One region of the Achromobacter sp. 1011811831 genome, then DNA from elsewhere that is predicted to be linked to it. Evidence: predicted binding sites of a transcription regulator. Region 1 holds the regulator's gene; the other holds the start of a gene.
The links. The regulator FNR, encoded in region 1, switches genes on or off when oxygen is low (the NO sensors DNR and NnrR bind a similar motif). The targets are predictions, from matches to a motif close to TTGATNNNNATCAA.
Positions count from the first base shown of each region.

Region 2: AC6LJ9_RS07650 (OmpW/AlkL family protein) is a predicted target of FNR. The motif match lies at 8,267-8,280, and genes of this name have one in related genera.

Region 1 covers NZ_JCBANG010000089.1:4,646-15,944, reverse strand. The annotation lists gene AC6LJ9_RS25290 (dipeptide ABC transporter ATP-binding protein) at 1-962, shown strand, start outside; gene AC6LJ9_RS25285 (2-hydroxyacid dehydrogenase) at 959-1,930, shown strand; gene AC6LJ9_RS25280 (NAD(P)/FAD-dependent oxidoreductase) at 2,085-3,275, shown strand; gene AC6LJ9_RS25275 (DUF1641 domain-containing protein) at 3,272-3,706, shown strand; gene clpB (ATP-dependent chaperone ClpB) at 3,855-6,461, opposite strand; gene AC6LJ9_RS25265 (gamma-glutamylcyclotransferase family protein) at 6,601-7,074, shown strand; gene fnr (fumarate/nitrate reduction transcriptional regulator Fnr) at 7,171-7,899, shown strand; gene AC6LJ9_RS25255 (hypothetical protein) at 7,908-9,062, shown strand; gene AC6LJ9_RS25250 (MFS transporter) at 9,231-10,532, shown strand; gene AC6LJ9_RS25245 (2Fe-2S iron-sulfur cluster-binding protein) at 10,619-10,954, opposite strand; gene AC6LJ9_RS25240 (NUDIX domain-containing protein) at 10,971-11,299, opposite strand, start outside.
Region 2 covers NZ_JCBANG010000013.1:67,359-78,657, reverse strand. The annotation lists gene AC6LJ9_RS07690 (MlaA family lipoprotein) at 1-726, opposite strand, end outside; gene mlaD (outer membrane lipid asymmetry maintenance protein MlaD) at 802-1,302, opposite strand; gene mlaE (lipid asymmetry maintenance ABC transporter permease subunit MlaE) at 1,315-2,103, opposite strand; gene AC6LJ9_RS07675 (ABC transporter ATP-binding protein) at 2,100-2,936, opposite strand; gene AC6LJ9_RS07670 (NAD(P)H-dependent flavin oxidoreductase) at 3,225-4,286, opposite strand; gene AC6LJ9_RS07665 (Bug family tripartite tricarboxylate transporter substrate binding protein) at 4,308-5,294, opposite strand; gene AC6LJ9_RS07660 (YbfB/YjiJ family MFS transporter) at 5,328-6,548, opposite strand; gene AC6LJ9_RS07655 (LysR family transcriptional regulator) at 6,613-7,476, shown strand; gene AC6LJ9_RS07650 (OmpW/AlkL family protein) at 7,566-8,204, opposite strand; gene AC6LJ9_RS07645 (glutamate synthase subunit beta) at 8,445-9,911, opposite strand; gene AC6LJ9_RS07640 (glutamate synthase-related protein) at 9,920-11,299, opposite strand, start outside.

The DNA of each region.
Region 1 (11,299 bases):
CCGTGATGCAGCTGGGCGAGATCGTCGAGGCCGGCGCGGCCGCCGATGTGCTGGGCCATCCCCGCCACGACTACACCCGCAAGCTGATCGCCGCCATCCCGCACGGCATGCCCGACACGGCGCGCGAAGCCGCGCGCCAGCCGGTATTGCTGGACGTGCGCGACCTGCACAAGACCTATGTGTCCGGCGGCGGCCTGTTCCGGCGCGGCCGCGAAACCGCCGCCATGCGCGGCATCAGCTTCACGCTGCAGCGCGGCGAGGTGCTGGGCCTGGTGGGCGAGTCCGGTTCGGGCAAGTCCACGCTGGGCCGCTGCATCGCCGGCCTGCTGGCGCCGGACGGCGGCCAGATCCTCTTCAACGGCCAGGCGGACAAGGCGCGCCCCGCGCCGGGCCGCGTGCAGATGGTGTTCCAGGACCCGCAGGCCTCGCTCAACCCGCGTCATACCGTGGGCCGCTCGATCATGGCAGGCCCGCTGGCGCAGGGCATGGCGCCGGAACGCGCCCGCGCCCGGGCGGCGGAACTACTGCAGCTGGTCGGCCTGAATCCCGATGCCGCCGGACGCTATCCGCACGAATTCTCCGGCGGCCAGCGCCAGCGCATCGGCATCGCCCGCGCCCTGGCCAGCGAGCCCGAGCTGATCGTGGCGGACGAGCCGGTGTCGGCGCTGGACGTGTCGGTGCAGGCCCAGGTGCTGGAGCTGTTCGCCAGCGTGCGCCGGCAGTTCCAGCTGAGCATGCTGTTCGTCACGCACGACCTGCGCGTGGCGGCGCAGATGTGCGACCGCATCGCCGTCATGCAGCAGGGCCGCATCATCGAATGCGGGCCCGCCGCGCAGGTCATCGGCGAACCCGGCCAGGACTACACCCGCGAGCTGGTGCGGGCCGTGCCCGACTTCGCCAGCATCGTTTCCGGACGCGCGCGCATCAGCGGCCACGCGCGGCTGGCGGAGGCCGCGGCATGAGCGCCCGCCCCCTGCCCGCCGCCGACCGGCCGCCCTGCATCGCGCTCCTGAGCCGGGTGCTGGACATGCGCTACCTGGTGCCGGCGTTCCAGGCGCTGCGGCCCGACATCGCCTGGCGCACGGCCGACGACCTGGGCGATCCGGCCGGGATCGACGCCGCGGTCTGTTGGCTGCCGCCCGCCGGCCTGCTGGGCGCGCTGCCCAACCTGCGCCTGATCCAGTCGATCGGCGCCGGCGTGGACCACATCTACGCCGACCCCGCCGTGCCGCGCCACGTGCCGGTCTGCCGCGTGGCCGAGGCCGGCATGGCGGCGGGCATGAGCAGCTACGTCGCCTGGGCGGTGATCAACCATCATCGCCATTTTCCCGACTATGTGCGCAACCATGCCCAGGGCCTGTGGTGCGAGAGCCCCATCGTGCCGCCATCGGAACACCGCGTGGCCATCGCCGGGCTGGGCCGGCTGGGCCTGGCCGCCGCGCGCGCGCTGGCGGCGCTGGGCTACCGCGTCTCGGGCTGGAGCCGCACGCCCAAGCCCGACCTGGCCGAGGGCATCACGGGCTATCACGGCGCGGACGGCCTGCCGGCGCTGCTGGCCCAGGCCGACACGCTGGTCTGCCTGCTGCCGCTGACGGACGAGACGCGCGGCTTCCTGGGCGCCACGACCTTCGCGCGATTGCCGCGCGGCGCCCATGTGATCAACGCCGGCCGGGGCGAGCACCTGGATCCCGCCGCCCTGCTGGCGGCGCTGGACAGCGGCCAGCTGTCCTATGCCACGCTGGACGCCACCCCGCAGGAACCGCTGCCGCCCGACCACGCGCTGTGGCGCCACCCCAAGGTGATGATCACGCCCCACATCGCCACCCGCACGCCGGCCGCCGCCATCGCGCAGCAGACGCTGGACAACCTGGCGGCAGTGCGGGAAGGACGCCGTCCCGACACCTGCGCCGACGCGGCCCTCGGATACTGATCCGGCCAGCGCCAAGCCTGGCGCGGACGCGTAACGGACATCCGCGCAGCGCCTGGCGCCGCACGGACCGGTTGACGCGGCCATCCTCGCTTGCTACACCAACAGACGCAATTGCACTTGGTCCCCAGAACTTATCTCTACCTGGAGGTGGTTTATGAGCAAGCGAATTGTTGTCGTAGGCGGCGGCGTAGGCGGCACCATGCTGGCCAATCAGCTCGCCGGAAAGCTGTACCCCGAAATCCAGCGCGGTGAAGTCTCCATCACGCTGCTCTCGGATTCGCCGGATCACTACTACAAGCCGGCATTCATGTACGTGGCCTTCAATCTCTTCTTCCGCGAAGAGCTGAAACGGCCGGAACGTTCCCTGCTACGCCCCGAAATCGAATTCCGCGTCGACAAGGTCACGCGCTTTCATTTCGACCGCCAGGAACTGTCCACGCAAAGCGGCAAGCGCTACGGCTATGACTACCTGGTCATCGCAACGGGCTGTGTGCCATCCCCCGAACGCATCGAAGGGCTGAAAGAGGCCGGCGACCATTTCTACCAGTACGCCGCCGCCCGCCAGCTGGCGGACCGCCTGTCGCGCATCGAACGCGGGCGGGTCTTCGTCAGCGTCACCTTCCCCAAGACGCCCAACGTTCCGCACCAATGCGGCATCGCGCCCATCGAGACCACGCTGATGCTGGACGACTACCTGCGGCGGCGCGGCGTGCGCGACAAGGTGGAAATCGTCTACACCTACCCGACCACCTCGCAGCTGCTGCGCAACTGCCTGTTCCTGCAGCGCCCGACCTGCGAGGTGCTGCCCGGCATCTTCGAGCAGAAGGGCATCCGCTTCCAGCGCGGCTTCACGCTGTCGCGGGTCGATCCGGAACGGCGCATCGCGTACTCGGAGGAAGGCGGCGAACAGCCCTTCGATATCCTCATGGCCACGCCGCCGATCCGCGCCGTGGACGTGGTGCTGGAGTCGGGCGTGTCGCAGGCCGAGAACGACGAAGGCTGGCTGCCGACCGACCACGAGACCCTGAAGGTCTACGGACTGGAGAACGTCTACGTGATCGGCGACACGGTCGACCTGCCGGTCAGCAAGGCTGGCGGCTCCTGCCACAACCAGGCGCCGGTCATCGCCAACAACATCGCCGGCGAGATCCGGCTGGGCCAGGTCTGCAGCGCCTATGACGGCAGGGTGCAGGCGGTGGCCCAGATGGGCCTGAACGCCGGCATGCCGCTCTGGTACGACTACACCCACGACGTGCTGCCCACGCCGCCCACCAAGCTCGGCGGCCTGCTGCGCCACGGGTTCAATCGCGGCCTGTACTGGGCCGTCGCAAGGGGAATGCTATGAACGCGCCACACGAAGGAACCGCTGCGCTGCCCGCCGACACGCCCGCATCCGCTGCCTTCCTGGGCGGCGGGCCAGGCGCGCGCGCACTGGCCGACAGGCTGGGCCTGCTGGCCGAAGCCGGCCGGCTCGACAACATCGCCGACCTGCTGTCGCTGGCCTCGGACCTGGTGGACCTGCTGGACCAGTCCATGGTGGAAAAGCTGGCGCTGCTGTCCGAGCAGGCCACCAGCGCGGCCTGGATCGCTGCCAACACATTGCGCGACGCCCACGCCCGCACGCTGCGGGAAGAACGGCCGCCCAGCCTGACGGGCCTCATCGGCCTGCTGCGCGACGAGGACACGCGGCGCGGCATGGCCGTGGCACTGCGGGCGCTGCAGACGCTGGGCCGGCAGATGAAGGCCCAGCGGCAGGACTACGCGGACGCATCGTAGGCCACGCTGGCGCATCGAGAACCCGCGCACGCGGGGGTGCCCCCACCTCGCCTGCGAGGCGCGTAAAAAAAACCCGGCGGCTCGGGCTTGAGCCGCCGGTTTTTTTTCGGCGCGCGGCAGGTTCCCGCCGCGCCCGGGTCCGGCCCGCTTACTGCAAGGTGCGGGTGAAGACGAACTTGCCGTCCTGCCAGTCCACCGGCACCACGTCGCGCGGACCGAACTGGCCTTCCAGGATCAGCCTGGCCACCGGGTTCTCGATCTGCTGCTGGATCGCGCGCTTGAGCGGCCGCGCGCCGAACACCGGATCGAAGCCCGAACGCGCCAGCTCGGCCAGCGCGGCCTCGGTCACTTCCAGCCGCATCTCCTGCCGTTCCAGGCGCTCGCCCAGGCGGCGCAGCTGGATGCGGGCGATGGACTCGATGTGCTGCGCTTCCAGGCCATGGAACACCACCACCTCGTCTATGCGGTTCAGGAACTCGGGCCGCAGCGTCTGCTTGAGCTCGTCCCACACCACTTCCTTGATCACCTCGTAGGGCTTGCCGGCCAGGCTCTGGATGTGATGCGAGCCCAGGTTCGAGGTCATCACGATGACGGTGTTGCGGAAGTCCACCGTACGACCCTGGCCGTCGGTCAGGCGACCGTCGTCCAGCACCTGCAGCAGCACGTTGAAGACGTCCGGATGGGCCTTTTCCACTTCGTCCAGCAGCACCACGCTATAGGGCTTGCGGCGCACGGCCTCGGTCAGGTAGCCGCCCTCTTCATAGCCCACGTAGCCCGGAGGCGCGCCGATCAGCCGCGCCACCGAGTGCTTTTCCATGAACTCGCTCATGTCGATGCGGATCATGTGCTCTTCGGAGTCGAACAGGAACTCGGCCAGCGCGCGCGTCAGCTCGGTCTTGCCCACGCCGGTGGGGCCCAGGAACAGGAACGAGCCGTAGGGCCGCGACGGGTCCGCCAGGCCGGCGCGCGAACGCCGGATGGCGTCGGACACCAGGCGCACGGCCTCGTCCTGGCCCACCACGCGCTTGTGCAGGTATTCCTCCATGTGCAGCAGCTTCTCGCGTTCGCCCTGCATCATCTTGGACACCGGGATGCCGGTGGCGCGCGACACGACCTCGGCGATTTCCTCGGCGCCGACGCGGGTGCGCAGCAGGCGCGGCCGGCCCTCGCCGCCCTCGGCCTCGTTGGCGGCCTCGGCCGCGCCGATCTCGGCGGCCTTCAGGCGCGCTTCCAGGTCGGGCAGCTTGCCGTACTGCAGCTCGGCCAGCTTGTCGAACTGGCCCTTGCGCTGCAGCTCGGCCATCTCGGCGCGCACGCCGTCGATCTCTTCCTTGATGGCCTGCGTGCCCTGTACGGCGGCCTTTTCAGCCTTCCAGATTTCCTCGAAGTCGTTGTACTCGCGTTGCAGCTTTTCGAGCTCGTCCTCGATCACGCCCAGGCGGCGCTTGGAGGCATCGTCGGTTTCCTTCTTGACGGCCTCGCGCTCGATCTTGAGCTGGATGATGCGGCGGTCGAGCTTGTCCATCACTTCCGGCTTGGAATCGATTTCCATGCGGATGCGCGCGCCGGCCTCGTCGATCAGGTCGATGGCCTTGTCGGGCAGGAAGCGGTCGGTGATGTAGCGGTGCGACAGCTCGGCCGCGGCCACGATGGCCGGATCGGTGATCTCGACGCCGTGGTGGATCTCGTAGCGCTCCTGCAGGCCGCGCAGGATGGCGATGGTGGATTCCACGTCGGGCTCGTCGACCAGCACCTTCTGGAAGCGGCGCTCCAGCGCGGCGTCCTTCTCGATGTACTTGCGGTATTCGTCCAGCGTGGTCGCGCCGATGCAATGCAGCTCGCCGCGCGCCAGCGCGGGCTTGAGCATGTTGCCGGCGTCCATCGCGCCCTCGGCCTTGCCGGCGCCGACCATGGTGTGCAGCTCGTCGATGAAGACGATGTTGCTGCCATCGTCCTGCGCCAGTTCCTTCAGCACGGCCTTCAGGCGCTCTTCGAATTCGCCGCGGAACTTGGCGCCGGCCAGCAGCGCGGCCAGGTCCAGCGACAGCACGCGCTTGCCGCGCAGCGTCTCGGGCACTTCGTCGTTGACGATGCGCTGCGCCAGGCCTTCGACGATGGCGGTCTTGCCGACGCCGGGTTCGCCGATCAGCACGGGGTTGTTCTTGGTGCGGCGCTGCAGGATCTGGATGGTGCGGCGGATCTCGTCGTCGCGGCCGATCACCGGATCGAGCTTGCCCTGGCGGGCGCGCTCGGTCAGGTCCATCGTGTACTTGGACAGGGCCTCGCGATTGGACTCGCCCTCGGCGGCGGACACCGACTCGCCGCCGCGCACGGCGTCGATGGCGGCTTCCAGCGCCTTCTTCTGCAGGCCGGCCTCTTGCAGGATGCGGCCGGCCGGGCCCTTGTCGTCGGCCAGCGCCAGCAGGAACAGCTCGCTGGCGATGTAGGTGTCGCCGCGGCGCGCGGCTTCCTTGTCGGTGCGCGTCAGCACGCCCTGCAGCTCGCGGCCGACCTGGACGTTGTCGTCGCCCTGCACCTGCGGCAGGGACTTGAGCGCCTGCTCGATGGCCGGCTGCAGCCGGTTCACGGCGACGCCGGCGCGCGCCAGCAGGCTGCCGGCCCCGCTGTCGGCATCGGACAGCAGCGCAGACAGCACATGTATGGGCTCTATGTAGGGATGATCGTTGCGGGCGGCCAGGCTCTGGGCGTCCGCCAATGCCTGTTGGAACTTGGTGGTAAGTTTGTCGAATCGCATAGTGGTCGTTTGGCTTGTTGAGGAGCCTGACCGATGCATCGCCGGCTGGCTCGATGACCTGAATATGTGGCCGGAGCAGGGAATTTCAAGACCCTGACGGCCTTGCGGACTCTATCGACGTGCGGCAACCTGAGGAATCATGAGCATATACGTTTTTGTCTACGGCACGCTACGCGCGGGCGAGATCAACGACCTGGAGCGCACCGCCTCCGACCGCGGCCTGCCGGCGGTACGGCGGGTCGGCGCGGCCAGCGTGCCGGGCCGGCTGGTCGACTTCGGCGCCTGGCCCGGCCTGATTCCCGTGGCTGACGGGCGTCGCGTCCTAGGAGATATCTATCAGGTCGAGCCGGCCCATATCCACTTGATGGACGAAATCGAGGACTACCATCCCGGCCGGCCCGGCTGCTTCCTGCGCCGCGACGTGCTGGCGCGCCTCGCACAGCCCGGCCCGGACGGCGCGGAGCTGTCCTGCCAGTACTACCCGATCGATCCCGCCTTGCGGGGCGCCGCCAGCGACATCGCGGCCGTCGACCAGGTCACGGACTGGATCCTTCACCGACGCGCCGGGAACGCTTGCGCGACGTTCATGTCCAAGGACGCCGCGCGCAGGTAAGACACCCGTAGTAACAACGGACTACAATAGCAATTGTCATCAAGCTTCCTGCCCGCACCGGCTACCCGCCGCTCGACGGGCGCTATAGAGGTCACTATGCAAAAACGGGTCCCCGTTGCCCCTGATGCCGCCCATTGCTCCACGTGTATGCTGGGACACGTGTGCGTGCCTGTGGGCATGGCAGCCGCCGAAGTAGAAAAGCTGGACGAACTGGTGAAGGAACGCGTGCGCCTTGAAAAGGGCAAGACGCTGTACTCGCTGGATCACCCCCTTGATGCGGTCTATGGCGTGCGCTTCGGCAGCCTGAAGACGCAGCTCGAAGACGCGACTGGCCAGATCCAGATCACCGGTTTCCATCTGCCCGGCGAGATCGTCGGCATGGACGGCATGCTCGACGGCAAGCACGTGTCGGCCGCCATCGCGCTGGAAGACTCCGAAGTCTGTGTCATTCGCCTGAATGAAGTCGACCGCGTCTCCGCCCACCTGCCCTCGCTGCAGCAGCAGTTCCGCCGTCTGATGAGCCGCGAGATCACGCGTTCGCACCAGATGCTGGCCTCGCTGGGCTCGATGCGTTCCGAACAGCGCCTGGCGGCGTTCCTGTTGAACCTGTCGCAGCGCTATGCCTCGCTGGGCTATTCGTCCACCGAGTTCGTGCTGCGCATGAGCCGCGAGGAAATCGGCAACTACCTGGGCCTGACGCTGGAAACGGTGAGCCGGCTGTTCTCGCGCTTCGCCCGCGACGGACTGATCCGCATCAACCAGCGCGAAGTCCGCATCCTCGACCAGCCTGCGCTCAAGCAGCTGCTGGGCCAAGAAAGCTGCTGAAGCCGCCCATGCGCCGCGCGCGCGCCTTCCTGCCGGCCGCCAGCCTGATGCTGGCGGCGTTGGCGGCCCCGCTCGCAGCCGCCGCGCAGACGCCCCTGCCCGATCCCTACGACTACGACGAAGCCGCGCCCGCGCCCAAGCCGGCCAAGCCGGCGCGCTGGCAGACCGTCGAGCTGGGCAAGCCGGGCCATCGCTACAAGATCCCGGTCTACGCCAACCGCCCGCTGGGCAAGGGCGAACTGGCCGACATCAAGCAGGTGGTGGTGGTGATCCACGGCGTCAAGCGCGACGCCGACCGCTATTACGAATACGTGGCCGACCTGCTGGAACGCAATCCGGAGCGCGCGCGCGACACGCTGGTGCTGGCGCCGCGTTTTTCCGGTTCCATCGATTCCGGCTTCGCCGGCATGGCCGCCTGGCGCAAGGCCAGCTGGGAAGAAGGCGAGGACAGCGTGCAGGCCGCCGGCCGGCCGGCGCCGGTCAGCTCGTTCCAGGTCCTGGACGACCTGCTGCGCAGCCTGGACGACCGCCAGCGCCTGCCCGCGCTGGCCGGCATCGTGCTGGCCGGCCATTCCGGCGGCGCGCAGCTGGTGCAGCGCTACGCCGTGCTGAACAACGTCGACGGCCCGCTGCGCCGCGACGGGCTGGCGCTGCGCTACGTGATCGCCAACCCCTCTTCCTACCTGTACCTGACCAACGAGCGGCCACGCCCGGACGGCAAGGGCTACGCGCCCTACGAGCGCGGCATCTGCCCCACCTACAACCAGTACAAGTACGGCACCGACAAGCTGCCCGCCTACGCCCGCGGCCAGGAGGAATCCCGGCTGTTCGTGCGCTACGCGGCGCGCGACGTCACCTACCTGCTGGGCGGCGCCGACAACAACCCCGAGCACCGCCTGCTGGACAAGACCTGCGGCGCCGAGGCCCAGGGCTCCACGCGGCTGGCGCGCGGCACCGCCTACCTGCAATACGAGTTCCTGCTCGCATCGCGCGGCAGCAAGCCGGTCACTCTGCACCGCGCCGGCTACGAAGTGCGCGGCGTGGGCCACGACGGCAAGAACATGTTCGGCTCGGAATGCGGCGCCCAGGTCCTGTTGGGCGAAGGCGCGCGCGGGACGGACAGGGCCGCGCCCTGCGAGCCGATCAAGCCGCGCGGCAAGTAGCGCCCGCCCGGCGTCGTCCAGGGCGCCCCCCAAAATGACAGCAAGCTGAATGCCGCCTCGGCGGCGCGTGCAATTTCGCGCGGCCGGGAGCAATATAGGGACATGCCGGCGGCGGCGCGCTTGCGGCCGCGCCGGCGTTTCCCATTCCGGCAAGCAGCAAGGACTGCCATGACGCACACGCATCTGGATGTCGCCGACGCGAAGCGCCGCATCAAGGCCATTTTCGTCGGTTCCATGGGCAACCTGGTCGAGTGGTACGACTTCTACGCCTACACCGCCTTCGCGCTGTACTTCGCCCCCGCCTTCTTCCCCTCGCACGATCCCGTCGTCCAGCAGCTCAACGCCGCCACGCTGTTCGCGGCCGGCTTCATCGTGCGACCGCTGGGCGGCTGGCTGTTCGGGCATATCGCCGACCGGCACGGCCGGCGGCTGTCGCTGATGGTGTCGGTGGGCATGATGTGCGTGGGCTCGCTGATCATCGCCCTCACGCCCACCTACGCCTCCATCGGCCTGGCGGCGCCGGCGCTGCTGGCGCTGGCGCGCGTGATCGAGGGGCTGAGCCTGGGCGGGGAATACGGCGCCAGCGCCACCTACCTGACCGAGATCGCCGACGCCGAGCACCGCGGCTTCTATTCCAGCTTCCAGTATGTGACGCTGATCGGCGGCCAGCTCAGCGCCATCCTGGTGCTGTTGCTGCTGCAGAACGTGTTCCTGACTCACCAGCAGCTGGTGGATTGGGGCTGGCGCATCCCCTTCGTGATCGGCGCGCTGCTTGCCATCGTGACCGCCTTCATGCGGCGCGACATGCCCGAGACCGACTCCTACAAGGCCGCCAGCAAGACCCAGCCGCGCACCAGCTCGCTGCGCGGCCTGCTGAAGTACCCGCGCGAGGTGGCCATCGTGGTGGGCCTGACGGCGGGCGGCACGGCGGCCTTCTACACCTTCACCACCTATATGCAGACCTTCGTCCGGCAGACGGCGGGCTTTTCCGACATCGTCACCACCTATGTGATCGCCGCCTCGCTGATCTTCGCGCTGATCCTGCAGCCGCTGTATGGCGCGCTGTCCGACCGCATCGGGCGCAAGCCCTTGCTGGTGTTCTTCGGCGTCGCGGGCGCGCTGCTGACCGTGCCCATCCTGTACACGCTGGCGCAGACGCGCTCGCCCTTCATCGCCTTCCTGCTGATCTGCGGCGCCTGGGTCTTCACGGCCGGCTACACCTCGATCAACGCCGTGGTGAAGGCCGAGCTGTTCCCGACCAACATCCGCGCCACCGGCGTGGCCGTGCCCTATGCGGTGACCGTGTCGATCTTCGGCGGCACGGCGCCCGCCATCGCCCTATGGTTCAAGCAGCAGGGGCATGAGCAATGGTTCTATTACTACCTGGCCGGCGTGATCTTCCTGTCGCTGCTGGTGTATGCGACCATGCGCGACACGCGCCGCGAATCGGCCATGCACCGACATGAATAGCGACAGCGGGCGCGAGCGGGCCTGACGCGGGCGGCCCGCCGCAATGGGCCCGCACGGGCCCTGCGCCACACGCCGGCATGCGCCGGTTAGCGCCGCGCTCCGGTCAGCGCCCTATCGGGCACGGGCGCCGGCGGCTCCAGCGGCGCCGCCTGCAAGGACTGGATCTCCAGCGCCGTGACGGCATGCGCCACGCAGGGCAGGATCCAGCCCTCTTCCTTCTCGTCGCGCGACAGGCCCGGCCATTCGATGCGGTAGCGGATCTCGCCCTCCAGCATCAGGCACATGCAGGCGCGGCAGGTGCCGTTGCGGCAGGAGCTGGGCAGCTTGATGCCGGCGGCCTGCGCGGCCAGCAGCAGCGACGTGTCCTCGTCGGCATCGAAGCGCAGGCCCGAGGGCTGGACCAGGACGGGATGCGAGGGCATGGCGGAAAGCGCGGGCTCAGCCGGCCGCGTCGTCGCGCCAGTCCAGTTGCCAGGCGCCGGACAGCACGTTCTGCAGCCACAGCGTGCAGGTCAGGGTCTTGGCGTCGGTCACCTCGCCCCGGGCGCAGGCCTCGTACAGCTCGGACGGTTGGGCGCTGATCACGTCCAGGAACTCGTCCTGGTCCAGCTGCCTCGGCCCGGCGCGCAGGCCGCGCGCGAAGAAGATGTGGATGATCTCGGTGGAATAGGCGATCGCCAGGTGCAGCGCGCCGGCGTGGGCCCATTGCGCGGCGGTATAGCCGGTTTCCTCCAGCAGCTCGCGCTTGCCGCAGGCCAGCGGGTCCT
Region 2 (11,299 bases), on a different contig from region 1:
GGGCAGCGCGGACTCGTCTTCCACCTTCTGGCCCAGCACCATGGCGGCGCGGCGTTGCAGGTAGGCGTCGCGCACGAAGCTGTACGGATCCAGCGCCACGCGATCGACCATGTCGGTCGCGTCCAGCAGGCTGGCGCGCGTGTCGACCACGCTCAGGCCCCACAGCGAGTTGCGCAGCGGCACGTTGTCGATGGCGCTGATGCTGGTGTAGGTGGCCTTGCGACCGTACCAGTCGCCGGCCAGGCCGACGCCGTCGCGGATGGTGGACGAACCGATGATCGGCAGCACCAGGTACGGACCCTGGCCGATGCCCCAGACGCCCAGCGTGGTGCCGAAGTCGTTCGGGATCTTGCGCGCGCCGTTGGCCGAGGCGACGTCGAAGCAGCCGCCCACGCCCATGGTGGTGTTGAACAGGAAGCGGCCCAGCGTGTTGACGAAGTCGTGGCCGCGGCCCTGCAGCATGCTGTTGGCACCGGACCAGAGGTCGCCGACGTTGCTGAAGATGTTGTGCACACAGCTGCGCACCGGCTGCGGCGTGACGTAGGTGTAGGCCTGGGCGACGGGCTTGAACACCACCCGGTCGACCGAATCGTTGAACTTGTAGACGCCCCGGTTGAAGCCTTCCCAGGGATCGCGCGGATCCGGGTTCTTGGGCGCGGCGCAGCCGGCCATCAGTGCGCCCGCGGCAGCGACGGTGGCGATGCGGGAAAGAGCGTGCTTGTTCATGATCAGGGCATCCCTATCAACATTTTCTTATAAGCGACGGCTGCGCGGCAGGCAATACCGCGCGCCGGTTAGTCCTTAATTCGCGGGCGTCTTGGCCGGTTCCTGGGCGCCGCCCGAGCCTTGCTTTTCAGCCGATCCGTAGAGGAACTTGCTGATCAGCTGTTCAAGCACGACGGCGCTCTGGGTATAGCGGATTTTGCCGCCTTCGGCAAAGTTCTCTTCTTCGCTGCCCGGCGTCAGGCCCAGGTACTGTTCGCCCAGCAGGCCCGACGTCAGGATGGCGGCCGACGAGTCCTTGGGGAACTGGTAGGCCGTTTCCAGGTTGATGGAAACCACCGCCTGGAAGGTCTTGTCGTCGAAGGAGATGCCGGCGATCCGCCCCACCACCACGCCGGCGCTCTTGACGGGCGCGCGCACCTTGAGGCCGCCCACATTATCGAAATTCGCCGTGACGGTATAGGTGGGCGCGAAGGAGAAGGCGCTCAGGTTGCCGGCGCGCAACGCCAGGAACGCCAGCGCGGCCGCGCCCAGCAGTACGAACAGGCCTACCCAGAAGTCGGTTTTTTCGCGTGACATGATCAATCCGTATCAGTTTCCAAACATCAAGGCCGTAAGCAGGAAATCCAGGCCCAGCACCGCCAGCGATCCCACCACCACGGTGCGCGTGGTGGCGCGGGCCACGCCTTCGGGCGTGGGCTTGGCCTGCCAGCCTTCGTAGAGCGAGACCAGCGTCACGGTGACGCCGAACACCAGGCTCTTGATGACGCCGTTGAGCACGTCGTTCCAGACGTCCACGCCGTTCTGCATCTGCGACCAGAAGGCGCCTGCGTCCACGCCGATCATCAGCACGCCGACCACCCAGCCGCCCAGGATGCCCACCATGGAGAACACCGCCGCCAGGATGGGCATGGCGATGATGCCGCCCCACAGGCGCGGCACCAGCACGCGGCGCATCGGGTCCACCGCCATCACTTCCATCGCCGACAACTGCTCGCCGGCCTTCATCAGGCCGATCTCGGCGGTCAGCGAGGTGCCGGCGCGGCCGGCGAACAGCAGCGCCGTGACCACCGGCCCAAGCTCGCGCACCAGCGACAGCGCCACCAGCAGGCCCAGCGCTTCCGACGAGCCGTAGCGGTTCAGCGTGTAATAGCCCTGCAGGCCCAGCACGAAGCCGACGAACATGCCGGACACGGCGATGATCAGCAGCGAGTAATTGCCGATGAAGTGGACCTGCTGCGACACCAGGCGCGGGCGCGAGAACGCGATGCCGCTGCGCCCCAGCATGCCCAGGAAGAAGCGGGTGAAGTAGCCGATGCCGGAAATCTGCCCCCGGATCCAGCCGCCCAGCGCGCTGATGGGATTGGTCTTGCCGCTCATGCCTTGCGCCCCTGTTGTTGCGCCAGCCATTTCTTGAAGGCCGGTGTTTCGGGGTACTGGAACGCGACGGGGCCGTCGGGTTCGCCCTTGAGGAATTGCTGCACGTAGGGGTCCTGCGATTGCGACAGGATCTGCGGGGTGCCGGCGGCCTTGAGCTCGCCCTGGCCGACCAGATAGACCTGATCGGCGATGGCGAAGGATTCCTGCACGTCGTGGGTGATCAGCACCGAGGCGCAGCCCAGGCGGTCGGCCAGGTCGCGGATCAGGCGGGCAGTGATGCCCATGGAAATCGGATCCAGGCCGGCGAAGGGCTCGTCATACAGGATGAGCTCGGGCTCCAGCACCACGGCGCGCGCCAGCGCGACCCGGCGCGCCATGCCGCCGGACACCTCGGCGACCTTCAGGTGGGCGGCGGCGCGCAGGCCGACGGCGTCGAGCTTGTCCAGCACGCGCTCGGTCAGCTCGGCCTCGCTCAGCCGGGTGTGCTCGCGTAGCGGAAAAGCAACGTTTTCGAAGACGTTCAGGTCGGTGAACAGCGCGCCTTGCTGGAACAGCACGCCCATGCGCTTGCGCAGCGACTGCATTCCGGCGGCGTCGACGGCGGCGATGTCCTGGCCGAAAGCCTGGACGGTGCCGCGCTGGGCGATCAGCTGGCCGGTGGCCGCGCGCAACAGCGTGGTCTTGCCCGAGCCGGAGCCGCCCATGATGGCGACGACCTGGCCGGCCCGCACTTCCATGGAGATGTCGCGCAGCACGGTGAATTCACCATAGCCGAGCACGACGCCGTCCAGGCGCAGGGCGAATTCGGGGGTGCTGCGGGTGTGAGCGGGCATGGGCAACGAAAGGGTGTTTCGGCGGCGGTGCTTGCCGGCCAGTCCGCCCGGCGCGGGCAAGGGGCCGCAGCGCTGGCAGAACAGGCTGCGTCGGGAAGCGCCCTGTTACTCATATGCCGGGACAGGAAATCCGATCTGTAACCGGCGGCGAGGGGCCATTGTATCCCGACGATTTGTGATCACAATCTGCTAGGCAACGAGTGGAACAGTCTTTTCACAATCAGGGACAATCCGGAGGGCGAGGCGGGCGCCGCCCGGCGGCCGGCCCTTCCGGAAATCGGTCCCTGATTAGCGCCGGGCCTGGGCCGCGGCGGTCTCCACGGCCAGCCGGCGCACCAGTTCGGCAGTGGTCTCGCGCCGCGCCATGGGCGCGCCCTGGCCCGCCCACAACGACAGCACGTTGATATTGCCGACGCGGCCGCCGGCGTTGCGCATGGGCCGCGTCAGCGCGTTCTGCAGCGGATAGGGCAGGATGTCGGACGGATTCGCGTCCATGTCGCGCATGAAGGTATTGGCGATGCCGCGCGCCGGCCGTCCGGAAAAGGCCCGGGTGATACGCGACTGCTCGGAGCGGGAGGCGGGCAGGACGGCCTTGTAGGCTTCGCTGATGCCGGATTCCTCGGTGGACAGAAAGGCCGTCCCCATTTGAGCGGCCTGCGCGCCCAGCGCCAGCGCGGCGGCGATGCCGCGGCCGTCCATGATGCCGCCGGAGGCGATCACCGGCACCGAGACCGCGTCGGCCACCTGTGGCACCAGCGCCAGCGTGCCGACGAGCGACTGGTCAAAATCGTCCAGGAAAGTGCCGCGATGGCCGCCGGCCTCATAGCCCTGGGCCACGACGGCGTCCACGCCATCCTGTTCCAGCGCTACCGCTTCGCGCACGGTGGTGGCCGTGCCCACCGTCAGGATGCCCAGTTCGCGGCAGCGCGCCAGCACGTCCGGCGCGATGCGGCCGAAGGTGAAGCTGAACACCGCCGGCCGCGCGCGCAGCACGGCTTCGATCTGCGTCGCCAGCGGGTCTGCCTGCGGGCCGGGCATGGCGGGCGCGTCCAGACCCAGTTGCGCGTGATAGCGCGCCACCAATGCCAGCAGGCGGGCGCCGTCGCCCTGGTAGGGCTGGTCCGGCACGGACGCGAACAGGTTGATGGCGTAGGGTCGGCCGGTGCGTTCGCGGATCGCGCCGGCGGCTTCCTCGATCTGGGCGGCGCTCAGGTAGGCGGCGCCCAGCGAGCCCAGCACGCCCGCCCGCGATGATTCGGCCACCAGCGCCACCGTGGTGGCCCCGCCGGCCATGGGGGCCTGGATGACGGGCTGGTCGAGTTCAAGTCGTTCGCAAAGGCGGGATGTCATGGCGCGCTCCTGGGGCGTGGGTTACTGGAGCTGGATGTTTCCAGCTTTGATGACGTGGGCCCACTTCTCGGTTTCGCTCTTGATGAAGGCGGCGAAGTCCTCGGGCGTGCCGCCGCCGGCCTGGCTGCCGGTGTCGGCGATGGCCTTCTGGACGTCGGGTTCCTTCAGGATGCGGTTGAACTCCGCATTGAGCCTGGCGATGATGGGCGCCGGGGTGCCGGCCGGGGCGACGATGCCCTGCCAGTTATACGATTCGAAGCCGGCCAGGCCCGATTCGGCCATGGTCGGCACGTCGGGCAGCACGTCCAGGCGCTTGGCCGAGGTGACCGCGATCGGGTGGATCTTCTTGCCCTGGATGGCCGGCAGCGCCGAATAGCCCATCTCGAACATCATCGAGATATGGCCGCCCATCAGGTCGGTCGCGGCCAGGCTGCCGCCCTTGTAGGGAACGTGCACGATGTCGATGCTGGCCTGCTCGCGGAACATCTCGCCGGACAGGTGGTGCGCGCCGCCCACGCCGGACGAGCCGAACGACAGCTTGCCCGGCTGCTTCTTGGCCAGCGCGATCAGGTCGGCCAGCGTCTTGACCGGCAGCTCATTGTTGACGCTGAGCACCAGCGGGCTGTTCTCGATCAGGATGACGGGCGCCAGGTCCTTCTGCGGGTTGTAGGGCATTTCCTTCATCAGCGACGGGTTCACCGCCATCGGCGCCAGGTTGCCGGTGCCGATGGTGTAGCCGTCGGGCTGCGCCTTGGCGATCAGGTTGGTGCCGACCACGCCGCCGGCGCCGGCCTTGTTCTCGACCACGATGGGTTGTCCCAGCGATTCGCCCAGCTTGCGCGCCAGCAGGCGCACGCGGGTGTCGGCGAAGCCGCCCGGCGCATAGGGCACGATCATGGTGATGGGCTTGGCGGGCCAGTCGGCGGCCTGGGCGTGGGCCTGGCTGCCCGGGGCGACGACGGCTGCCATGGCGGCCAGGGCGGCGATCAGGGGGCGCAACGGTTTCATGCTGGGGACTCCTCTTTCATAATGAGTGCGGCCTCAGGGGGCATTGCCCCTCGGGTTGACTGCATTATGCCCAGCGCTGCCGCGCGTAGCCGTGATTTTCCCCAAGCCCCAGGCCGACAGCGCCAGCAACGCGGCGCCCGCCGCCAGCGTCTGCGGCAGGCTGGCGCCCAGCCGCGCCGCCCAGGCGGCCAGCAGCGGGCCGACGATCTGGCCGGCGGCGAAGGCCGCCGTCATCAGGGCGGCGGCGCGAGGCGCGGCCGCGCCCGCCAGGCGCCGGGCCGCCACCATGCCGGCCTGGGTGATGACCATGAAGGTGCCGCCCACCAGCAGCGCGGCCACGATCACGGCCGCCAGGTCGTGCCGCAGTGCCGCCACCGCCATGCCCAGCGCCATCGCCGCCTGCGCGCCGCGCCAGATCCGGATCTCGCCGTGCCGGCGCGCCAGCCGAGGCACCAGCAGGCAGGACAGCGCGGCGGCCAGCCCGAACAGGGGCCAGGCCCAGCCGAACACGGCCGGGTTGGGCATGACGTCCTTGGCCATGGCGGGCAGGAAGGTGGCGGGAATGATGTAGCCGACGCCGAACACGCCGTAGTGCAGCGCCAGTCCCGCCATGCCGCGCGGCAGCGGTTCCCGGCTGGCTGGGCGAGCGGACGCGGCGGCGGCCGGCAGCGCCATGCGCAGCCTGGGCCAGGCCGCCATCGCCAAGGCCAGCGCCAGCGCGCCCAGCGCCACCCAGCATTGCGCTGCCGTGGCGCCGGCCGCCATCAGGGCCAGGCAGGCCAGCCCCGTCGCCGCGATGCCGGCGCCAACGCCCGCATAGACCACGGCGGACGCGGCCGGCTCGATCGGGTCGCCCGCTGGCGCGGGCCGCCACGAGGCCACGCAGATGAAACCGAGCGCGCTGGCCCAGCCGGCCGCCAGCCGCAGCGCGGCCCAGCCCGCCACGGAATGCAGCAGCGGCATGGCCAGGGTCAGCGCCGCCACCGCCAGCAGGCTGGCGCCCAGCGCGGCCAGCGGCCGGCGCGGCGGCCACGCGGCCGCGATCAGCGCGGCCAGCAGGTAGCCCGCGTAGTTGGCCGAGGCCAGCCAGCCGCCCTGTTCCAGCGAGAGCGCGGCGTCGTGCGCCATCAGCGGCCAGACCGGCGTGAAGGCGAAGCGGCCGATGCCCATCAACACGGCCAGCGCCAGCGCGGCCGGCCAGGCGAGGCTGACGGCGTAGCGGGCGGGGACGAGGGGCTGGGCATGGCTTGACATGAGCCCACTCTACGGCTGTACTAATATCTTGAATAGTGAATTATTAAGAACATAGGTTCTTTAAATGAGAAACTTGGACCTGGACGCGCTGCAGATTTTCAAGGCGGTCGCCGATGAGGGCGGCGTGGCGCGCGCGGCCGCCCGGCTGAACCGTGTGCAGTCCAATGTGTCCACCCGGCTCAAGCAGCTGGAGACTTCACTGGAAGCCCCGCTGTTCCGCCGCCAGAACCGGCGCCTGGTGCTGTCGGACCAGGGCCGCGTGCTGCTGTCCTACGCCGACCGCCTGCTGCGGCTGTCGGCCGAGGCGCAGCAGGCCGTGCGCGACGGCGCGCCGCGCGGCACGCTGCGCCTGGGCACCATGGAAAGCACGGCGGCGGCCCGATTGCCGCCGGTGCTGGCGGCCTACCACGCGGCTTGGCCGCAGGTGCGCATCGAGCTGGTCACGGGCACCTCGGCCGCGCTGGCGGCCAAGGTGCGCGACTACGAACTCGAAGCGGCTTTCGTGGCCGAGCCTTTTCCCGCCGAGGGCCTGGCAGCAACCGAGGCCTTTGCCGAAACGCTGGTCCTGATTTCGCCGCGCGCCTGGCCCGAGATCGCCGACGCGCGGGCGCTGGCCGATCACACGGTGATCGCCTTCGCGTCCGGCTGTTCCTATCGCCGCATCCTGGAATCCTGGCTCAGCCGCGAAGGCGTGGCGCCGGGCAAGGTGATGGAGTTCGCGTCCTATCATGCGATCGTCGCCTGCGTGGCGGCCGGTACGGGCGTGGCCATCGTGCCGCGCTCCGTGCTGGATGTGCTGGGCGGACAGACCGCGCTGCGGGTGCGCGACCTGCCGGGCAAATACGGCGCCGCGCGCACCCGGCTGGTGTGGCGGGCCGATGACGACACGCCGGCGGTGCAGGCCTTGCGCGATCAGCTGGCGGCCTGAGACGCCAGGCGGTCGCGTCGCATTGTCGAGTGCCAAAAAAAACGCGCGGGCATGTGCCCGCGCGTTCTTGCTTGATGCGTGCGTCCCGATCAGAAGCGATAGCCGATACCCAGCGTCGCCACCCACGGGTTGATCTTTGCAGTGCCGATGCGGTCGCCGTTCAGGCTGACCTTCGACTTGATGTCGATGTAGCGGATGTCCGCGTTCATGAACCAGCGCTCGTTGATCTTGATGTCCGCGCCCAGCTGCGCGGCCACGCCCCACGAATCCTTCAGCTTGAGCTTGGAGCCGTCGAGCGCGCCTTCGGCCTTGGTGCTGAAGAAGTGCGTGTAGTTCAGGCCGACGCCGATGTAGGGCTGCACCATGCTGTCCGGCAGGATGTGCCATTGCAGGCTCAGCGTGGGCGGCAGGTGCTTGGTCGAGCCGATCTTGCCGAGGCCGCCGCCGCGGATGTCGTGCTGGAAGGGCCAGGCGCCCAGCAGTTCGATGCCGATGTTGCGCGTGGCCATGTAGGTCACGGTGAAGCTGGGACGGACGTTGTTGTTCACGTCCAGTTTGACGCCGCCGTTCAGAACGCTGCCGTTGTTGGAATCGGGGCGGACCTGCGTGACGCCGACCTTCAGCAGCACATCGCCGGCCTCGTGGGCATGGGCGGGGACGGCGAAGGCGCCGGCGGCCAGCAGGCCGGCGATGGCGGTGGCGCGGACGCGCCCGAGCTTCGAAAACATTTTCTTCTCCGATCTTTCCGTGGGGTGAGACGACAGGTTCTCAAACCCTGGCGCCGGCTGGATTGACGGGAATCAAACCCTACCGGGATGTCGGGAATCGCGTGGTTGAGCCGCAACACGAGGCGGTCAGGCGTGCGCCGGCCATGCGTGGACGGTGCGCGCTGGCCGTTCAGGCGGCGCAAATGAAACGCCGCCCGGCGCCTGGGGGCGCGGGGCGGCGTGGGGGCCGGTCCCGGAAGATCAGCGCGGCAGGTCGCTGGATCCCATCAGGAAGGCGTCGACCGAGCGCGCGCACTGGCGGCCTTCGCGGATGGCCCAGACCACCAGCGACTGGCCGCGACGCATGTCGCCGGCGGCGAACACCTTGTCGACGTTGGTGCGGTAGTCGTCGGTGTTGGCGCGCACGTTGCCGCGCGCGTCACGGTCCACGCCGAAGGCATCCAGCACGGTCTGCACCGGCGATACGAAGCCCATGGCCAGCAGCACCAGGTCGGCCTTGATCTCGAATTCCGAGCCTTCGGCCTCGCGCATCTTCATCTGGCCGGTCGCTTCGTCCTTGAACCACTCGACGCGCGCGCCCACCAGTTTCTCGACCTTGCCGTTGCTGCCCTTGAGCAGCTTGGTGGTCACGGACCAGTCGCGCTCGCAGCCTTCCTCGTGCGACGAGGACGTGCGCAGCTTCAGGGGCCAGTAGGGCCAGGTCATGCTCTTGTTCTCGGACTCGGGCGGCTGCGGCAGCAGCTCGAACTGGGTGACCGAGGCCGCGCCGTGGCGGTTGCTGGTGCCCACGCAATCGGAGCCCGTGTCGCCGCCGCCGATCACCACCACATGCTTGCCCTTGGCCAGCGTCTGGCTGGTCAGGCGGTCGCCGGCCACGGCCTTGTTCTGCTGGCGCAGGAAGTCCATGGCGTAGTACACGCCCGACAGCTCGCGGCCCGGCACCGGCAGGTCGCGCGGGGTTTCGGAGCCGCCGGTCATGACGACGGCGTCGAACTCGGCCATCAGCGATTCGGGCGTGCGCACGGTCAGGCCGTCGGCGGCCGCGTCGCTGGGATTGCCGATGTAGGTCGACGGCGCGAATTCAACGCCCTCGGCTTCCATCTGCGAGATGCGGCGGTCGATCTGGTGCTTTTCCAGCTTGAAGTCGGGGATGCCGTAGCGCAGCAGGCCGCCGATGCGGTCGCTCTTTTCGAACAGCGTCACGGAATGGCCGGCGCGCGCCAGCTGCTGCGAGCAGGCCAGGCCGGCCGGGCCCGAGCCCACCACCGCGACCTTCTTGCCGGTCTTGCGCGCCGGCACCTGCGGCGTGACCCAGCCCTCGGCCCAGCCCTTGTCGATGATGGCGTGCTCGATGGACTTGATGCCGACCGCGTCGCTGTTGATGTTGAGGGTACAGGCGGCTTCGCACGGCGCCGGGCAGATGCGGCCGGTGAACTCCGGGAAGTTGTTGGTGGAGTGCAGCACGTCCAGCGCGCGGCGCCAGTCCTGCCGGTACACCAGGTCATTCCAGTCCGGGATGATGTTGTTGACCGGGCAGCCGTTGTTGCAGAACGGGATGCCGCAGTCCATGCAGCGCGCCGCCTGCTGCTTGGCCTGGTCGTCGTTCAGGTGCAGCACGAATTCGCGCCAGTTCTTCAGCCGCTTCTGCGGGGCCTCGGAGGCCTCCTGCAGGCGCTGGTATTCCATGAATCCGGTGATCTTTCCCATGATTTCCCTCACGCAGCCAGTTGTTGCGGGTTGGCTGCACGCCACATTTCACCCAATGCGCGGCGGTAGTCCGTCGGCATGACCTTTACGAATTTGCCGCGCGCCGCTTCCCAGTCGCCCAGGATCTCGCGGGCGCGGAAGCTGCCGGTGTAGCGGAAGTGGTCTTCCACCAGGCGACGCAGGATGGTCTCGTCCGTTTCGCGTTCGCCGCCGCGCTGCGCGCTGTGCCAGGTGTCGATGCCGTTCTGCGCCTGCTGCTCGGCGTGCGGCACCACGGCTTCCAGTTCGACCATGGACAGGTTGGCGCGCTGCTTGAGCGTGCGTTCCGGATCCCAGACATAGGCCACGCCGCCGGACATGCCGGCCGCGAAGTTGCGGCCGGTGGCGCCCAGCACCACGACCGTGCCGCCCGTCATGTATTCGCAGCCGTGGTCGCCGGTGCCTTCCACCACGGTGGCGGCGCCCGAGTTGCGCACCGCGAAGCGTTCGCCGGCCACGCCATTGAAGAAGGCCTCGCCCGCCAGCGCGCCGTACAGCACGGTGTTGCCGGCGATGATGTGGTCGGGGCCGAAGCCGCGGAAGTCGTTGGGCGAGCGCACGATGATGCGGCCGCCGGACAGGCCCTTGCCCACGTAGTCGTTGCCTTCGCCCACCAGGTCCATGGTGATGCCGTGCGCCAGGAACGCGCCGAAGCTCTGGCCGGCGGTGCCGTTGCACTGGATGTGGATGGTGTCGTCGGCCAGGCCGTCATGGCCGTAGCGCGCCGCCACGGCGCCGGACAGCATGGCGCCGATGGTGCGGTTGCGGTTGCGCACCGGCACGATGAAGGACACTTTCTCGCCGCGTTCCAGCGCGGGCTTGCTGCGCTCGATCAGCTGGTGGTCCAGCGCACCGGCCAGGCCGTGGTCCTGCTCTTCGGTCTGGCGCACGTCGGCGTCCGACTGGGTCTGGTGGAACACGCGGGTGAAGTCCAGGCCGCTGGCCTTCCAGTGTTCGACGCCGGAGCGCATGTCCAGCAGGTCGGCGCGGCCGATCAGGTCGTCGAACTTGCGGATGCCCAGCTGGGCCATGATCTCGCGCACTTCCTCGGCGATGAAGAAGAAGAAGTTGACGACGTGCTCGGGCTTGCCCTGGAACTTCTGGCGTAGCACCGGATCCTGCGTGGCCACGCCCACCGGGCAGGTGTTCAGGTGGCACTTGCGCATCATGATGCAGCCTTCGACGACCAGCGGCGCGGTGGCGAAGCCGAATTCGTCGGCGCCCAGCAGCGCGCCGATGACCACGTCGCGGCCGGTCTTCATCTGGCCGTCTGCCTGCACGCGGATGCGGCTGCGCAGGCGGTTCAGCACCAGCGTCTGCTGCGTTTCGGCCAGGCCCAGTTCCCAGGG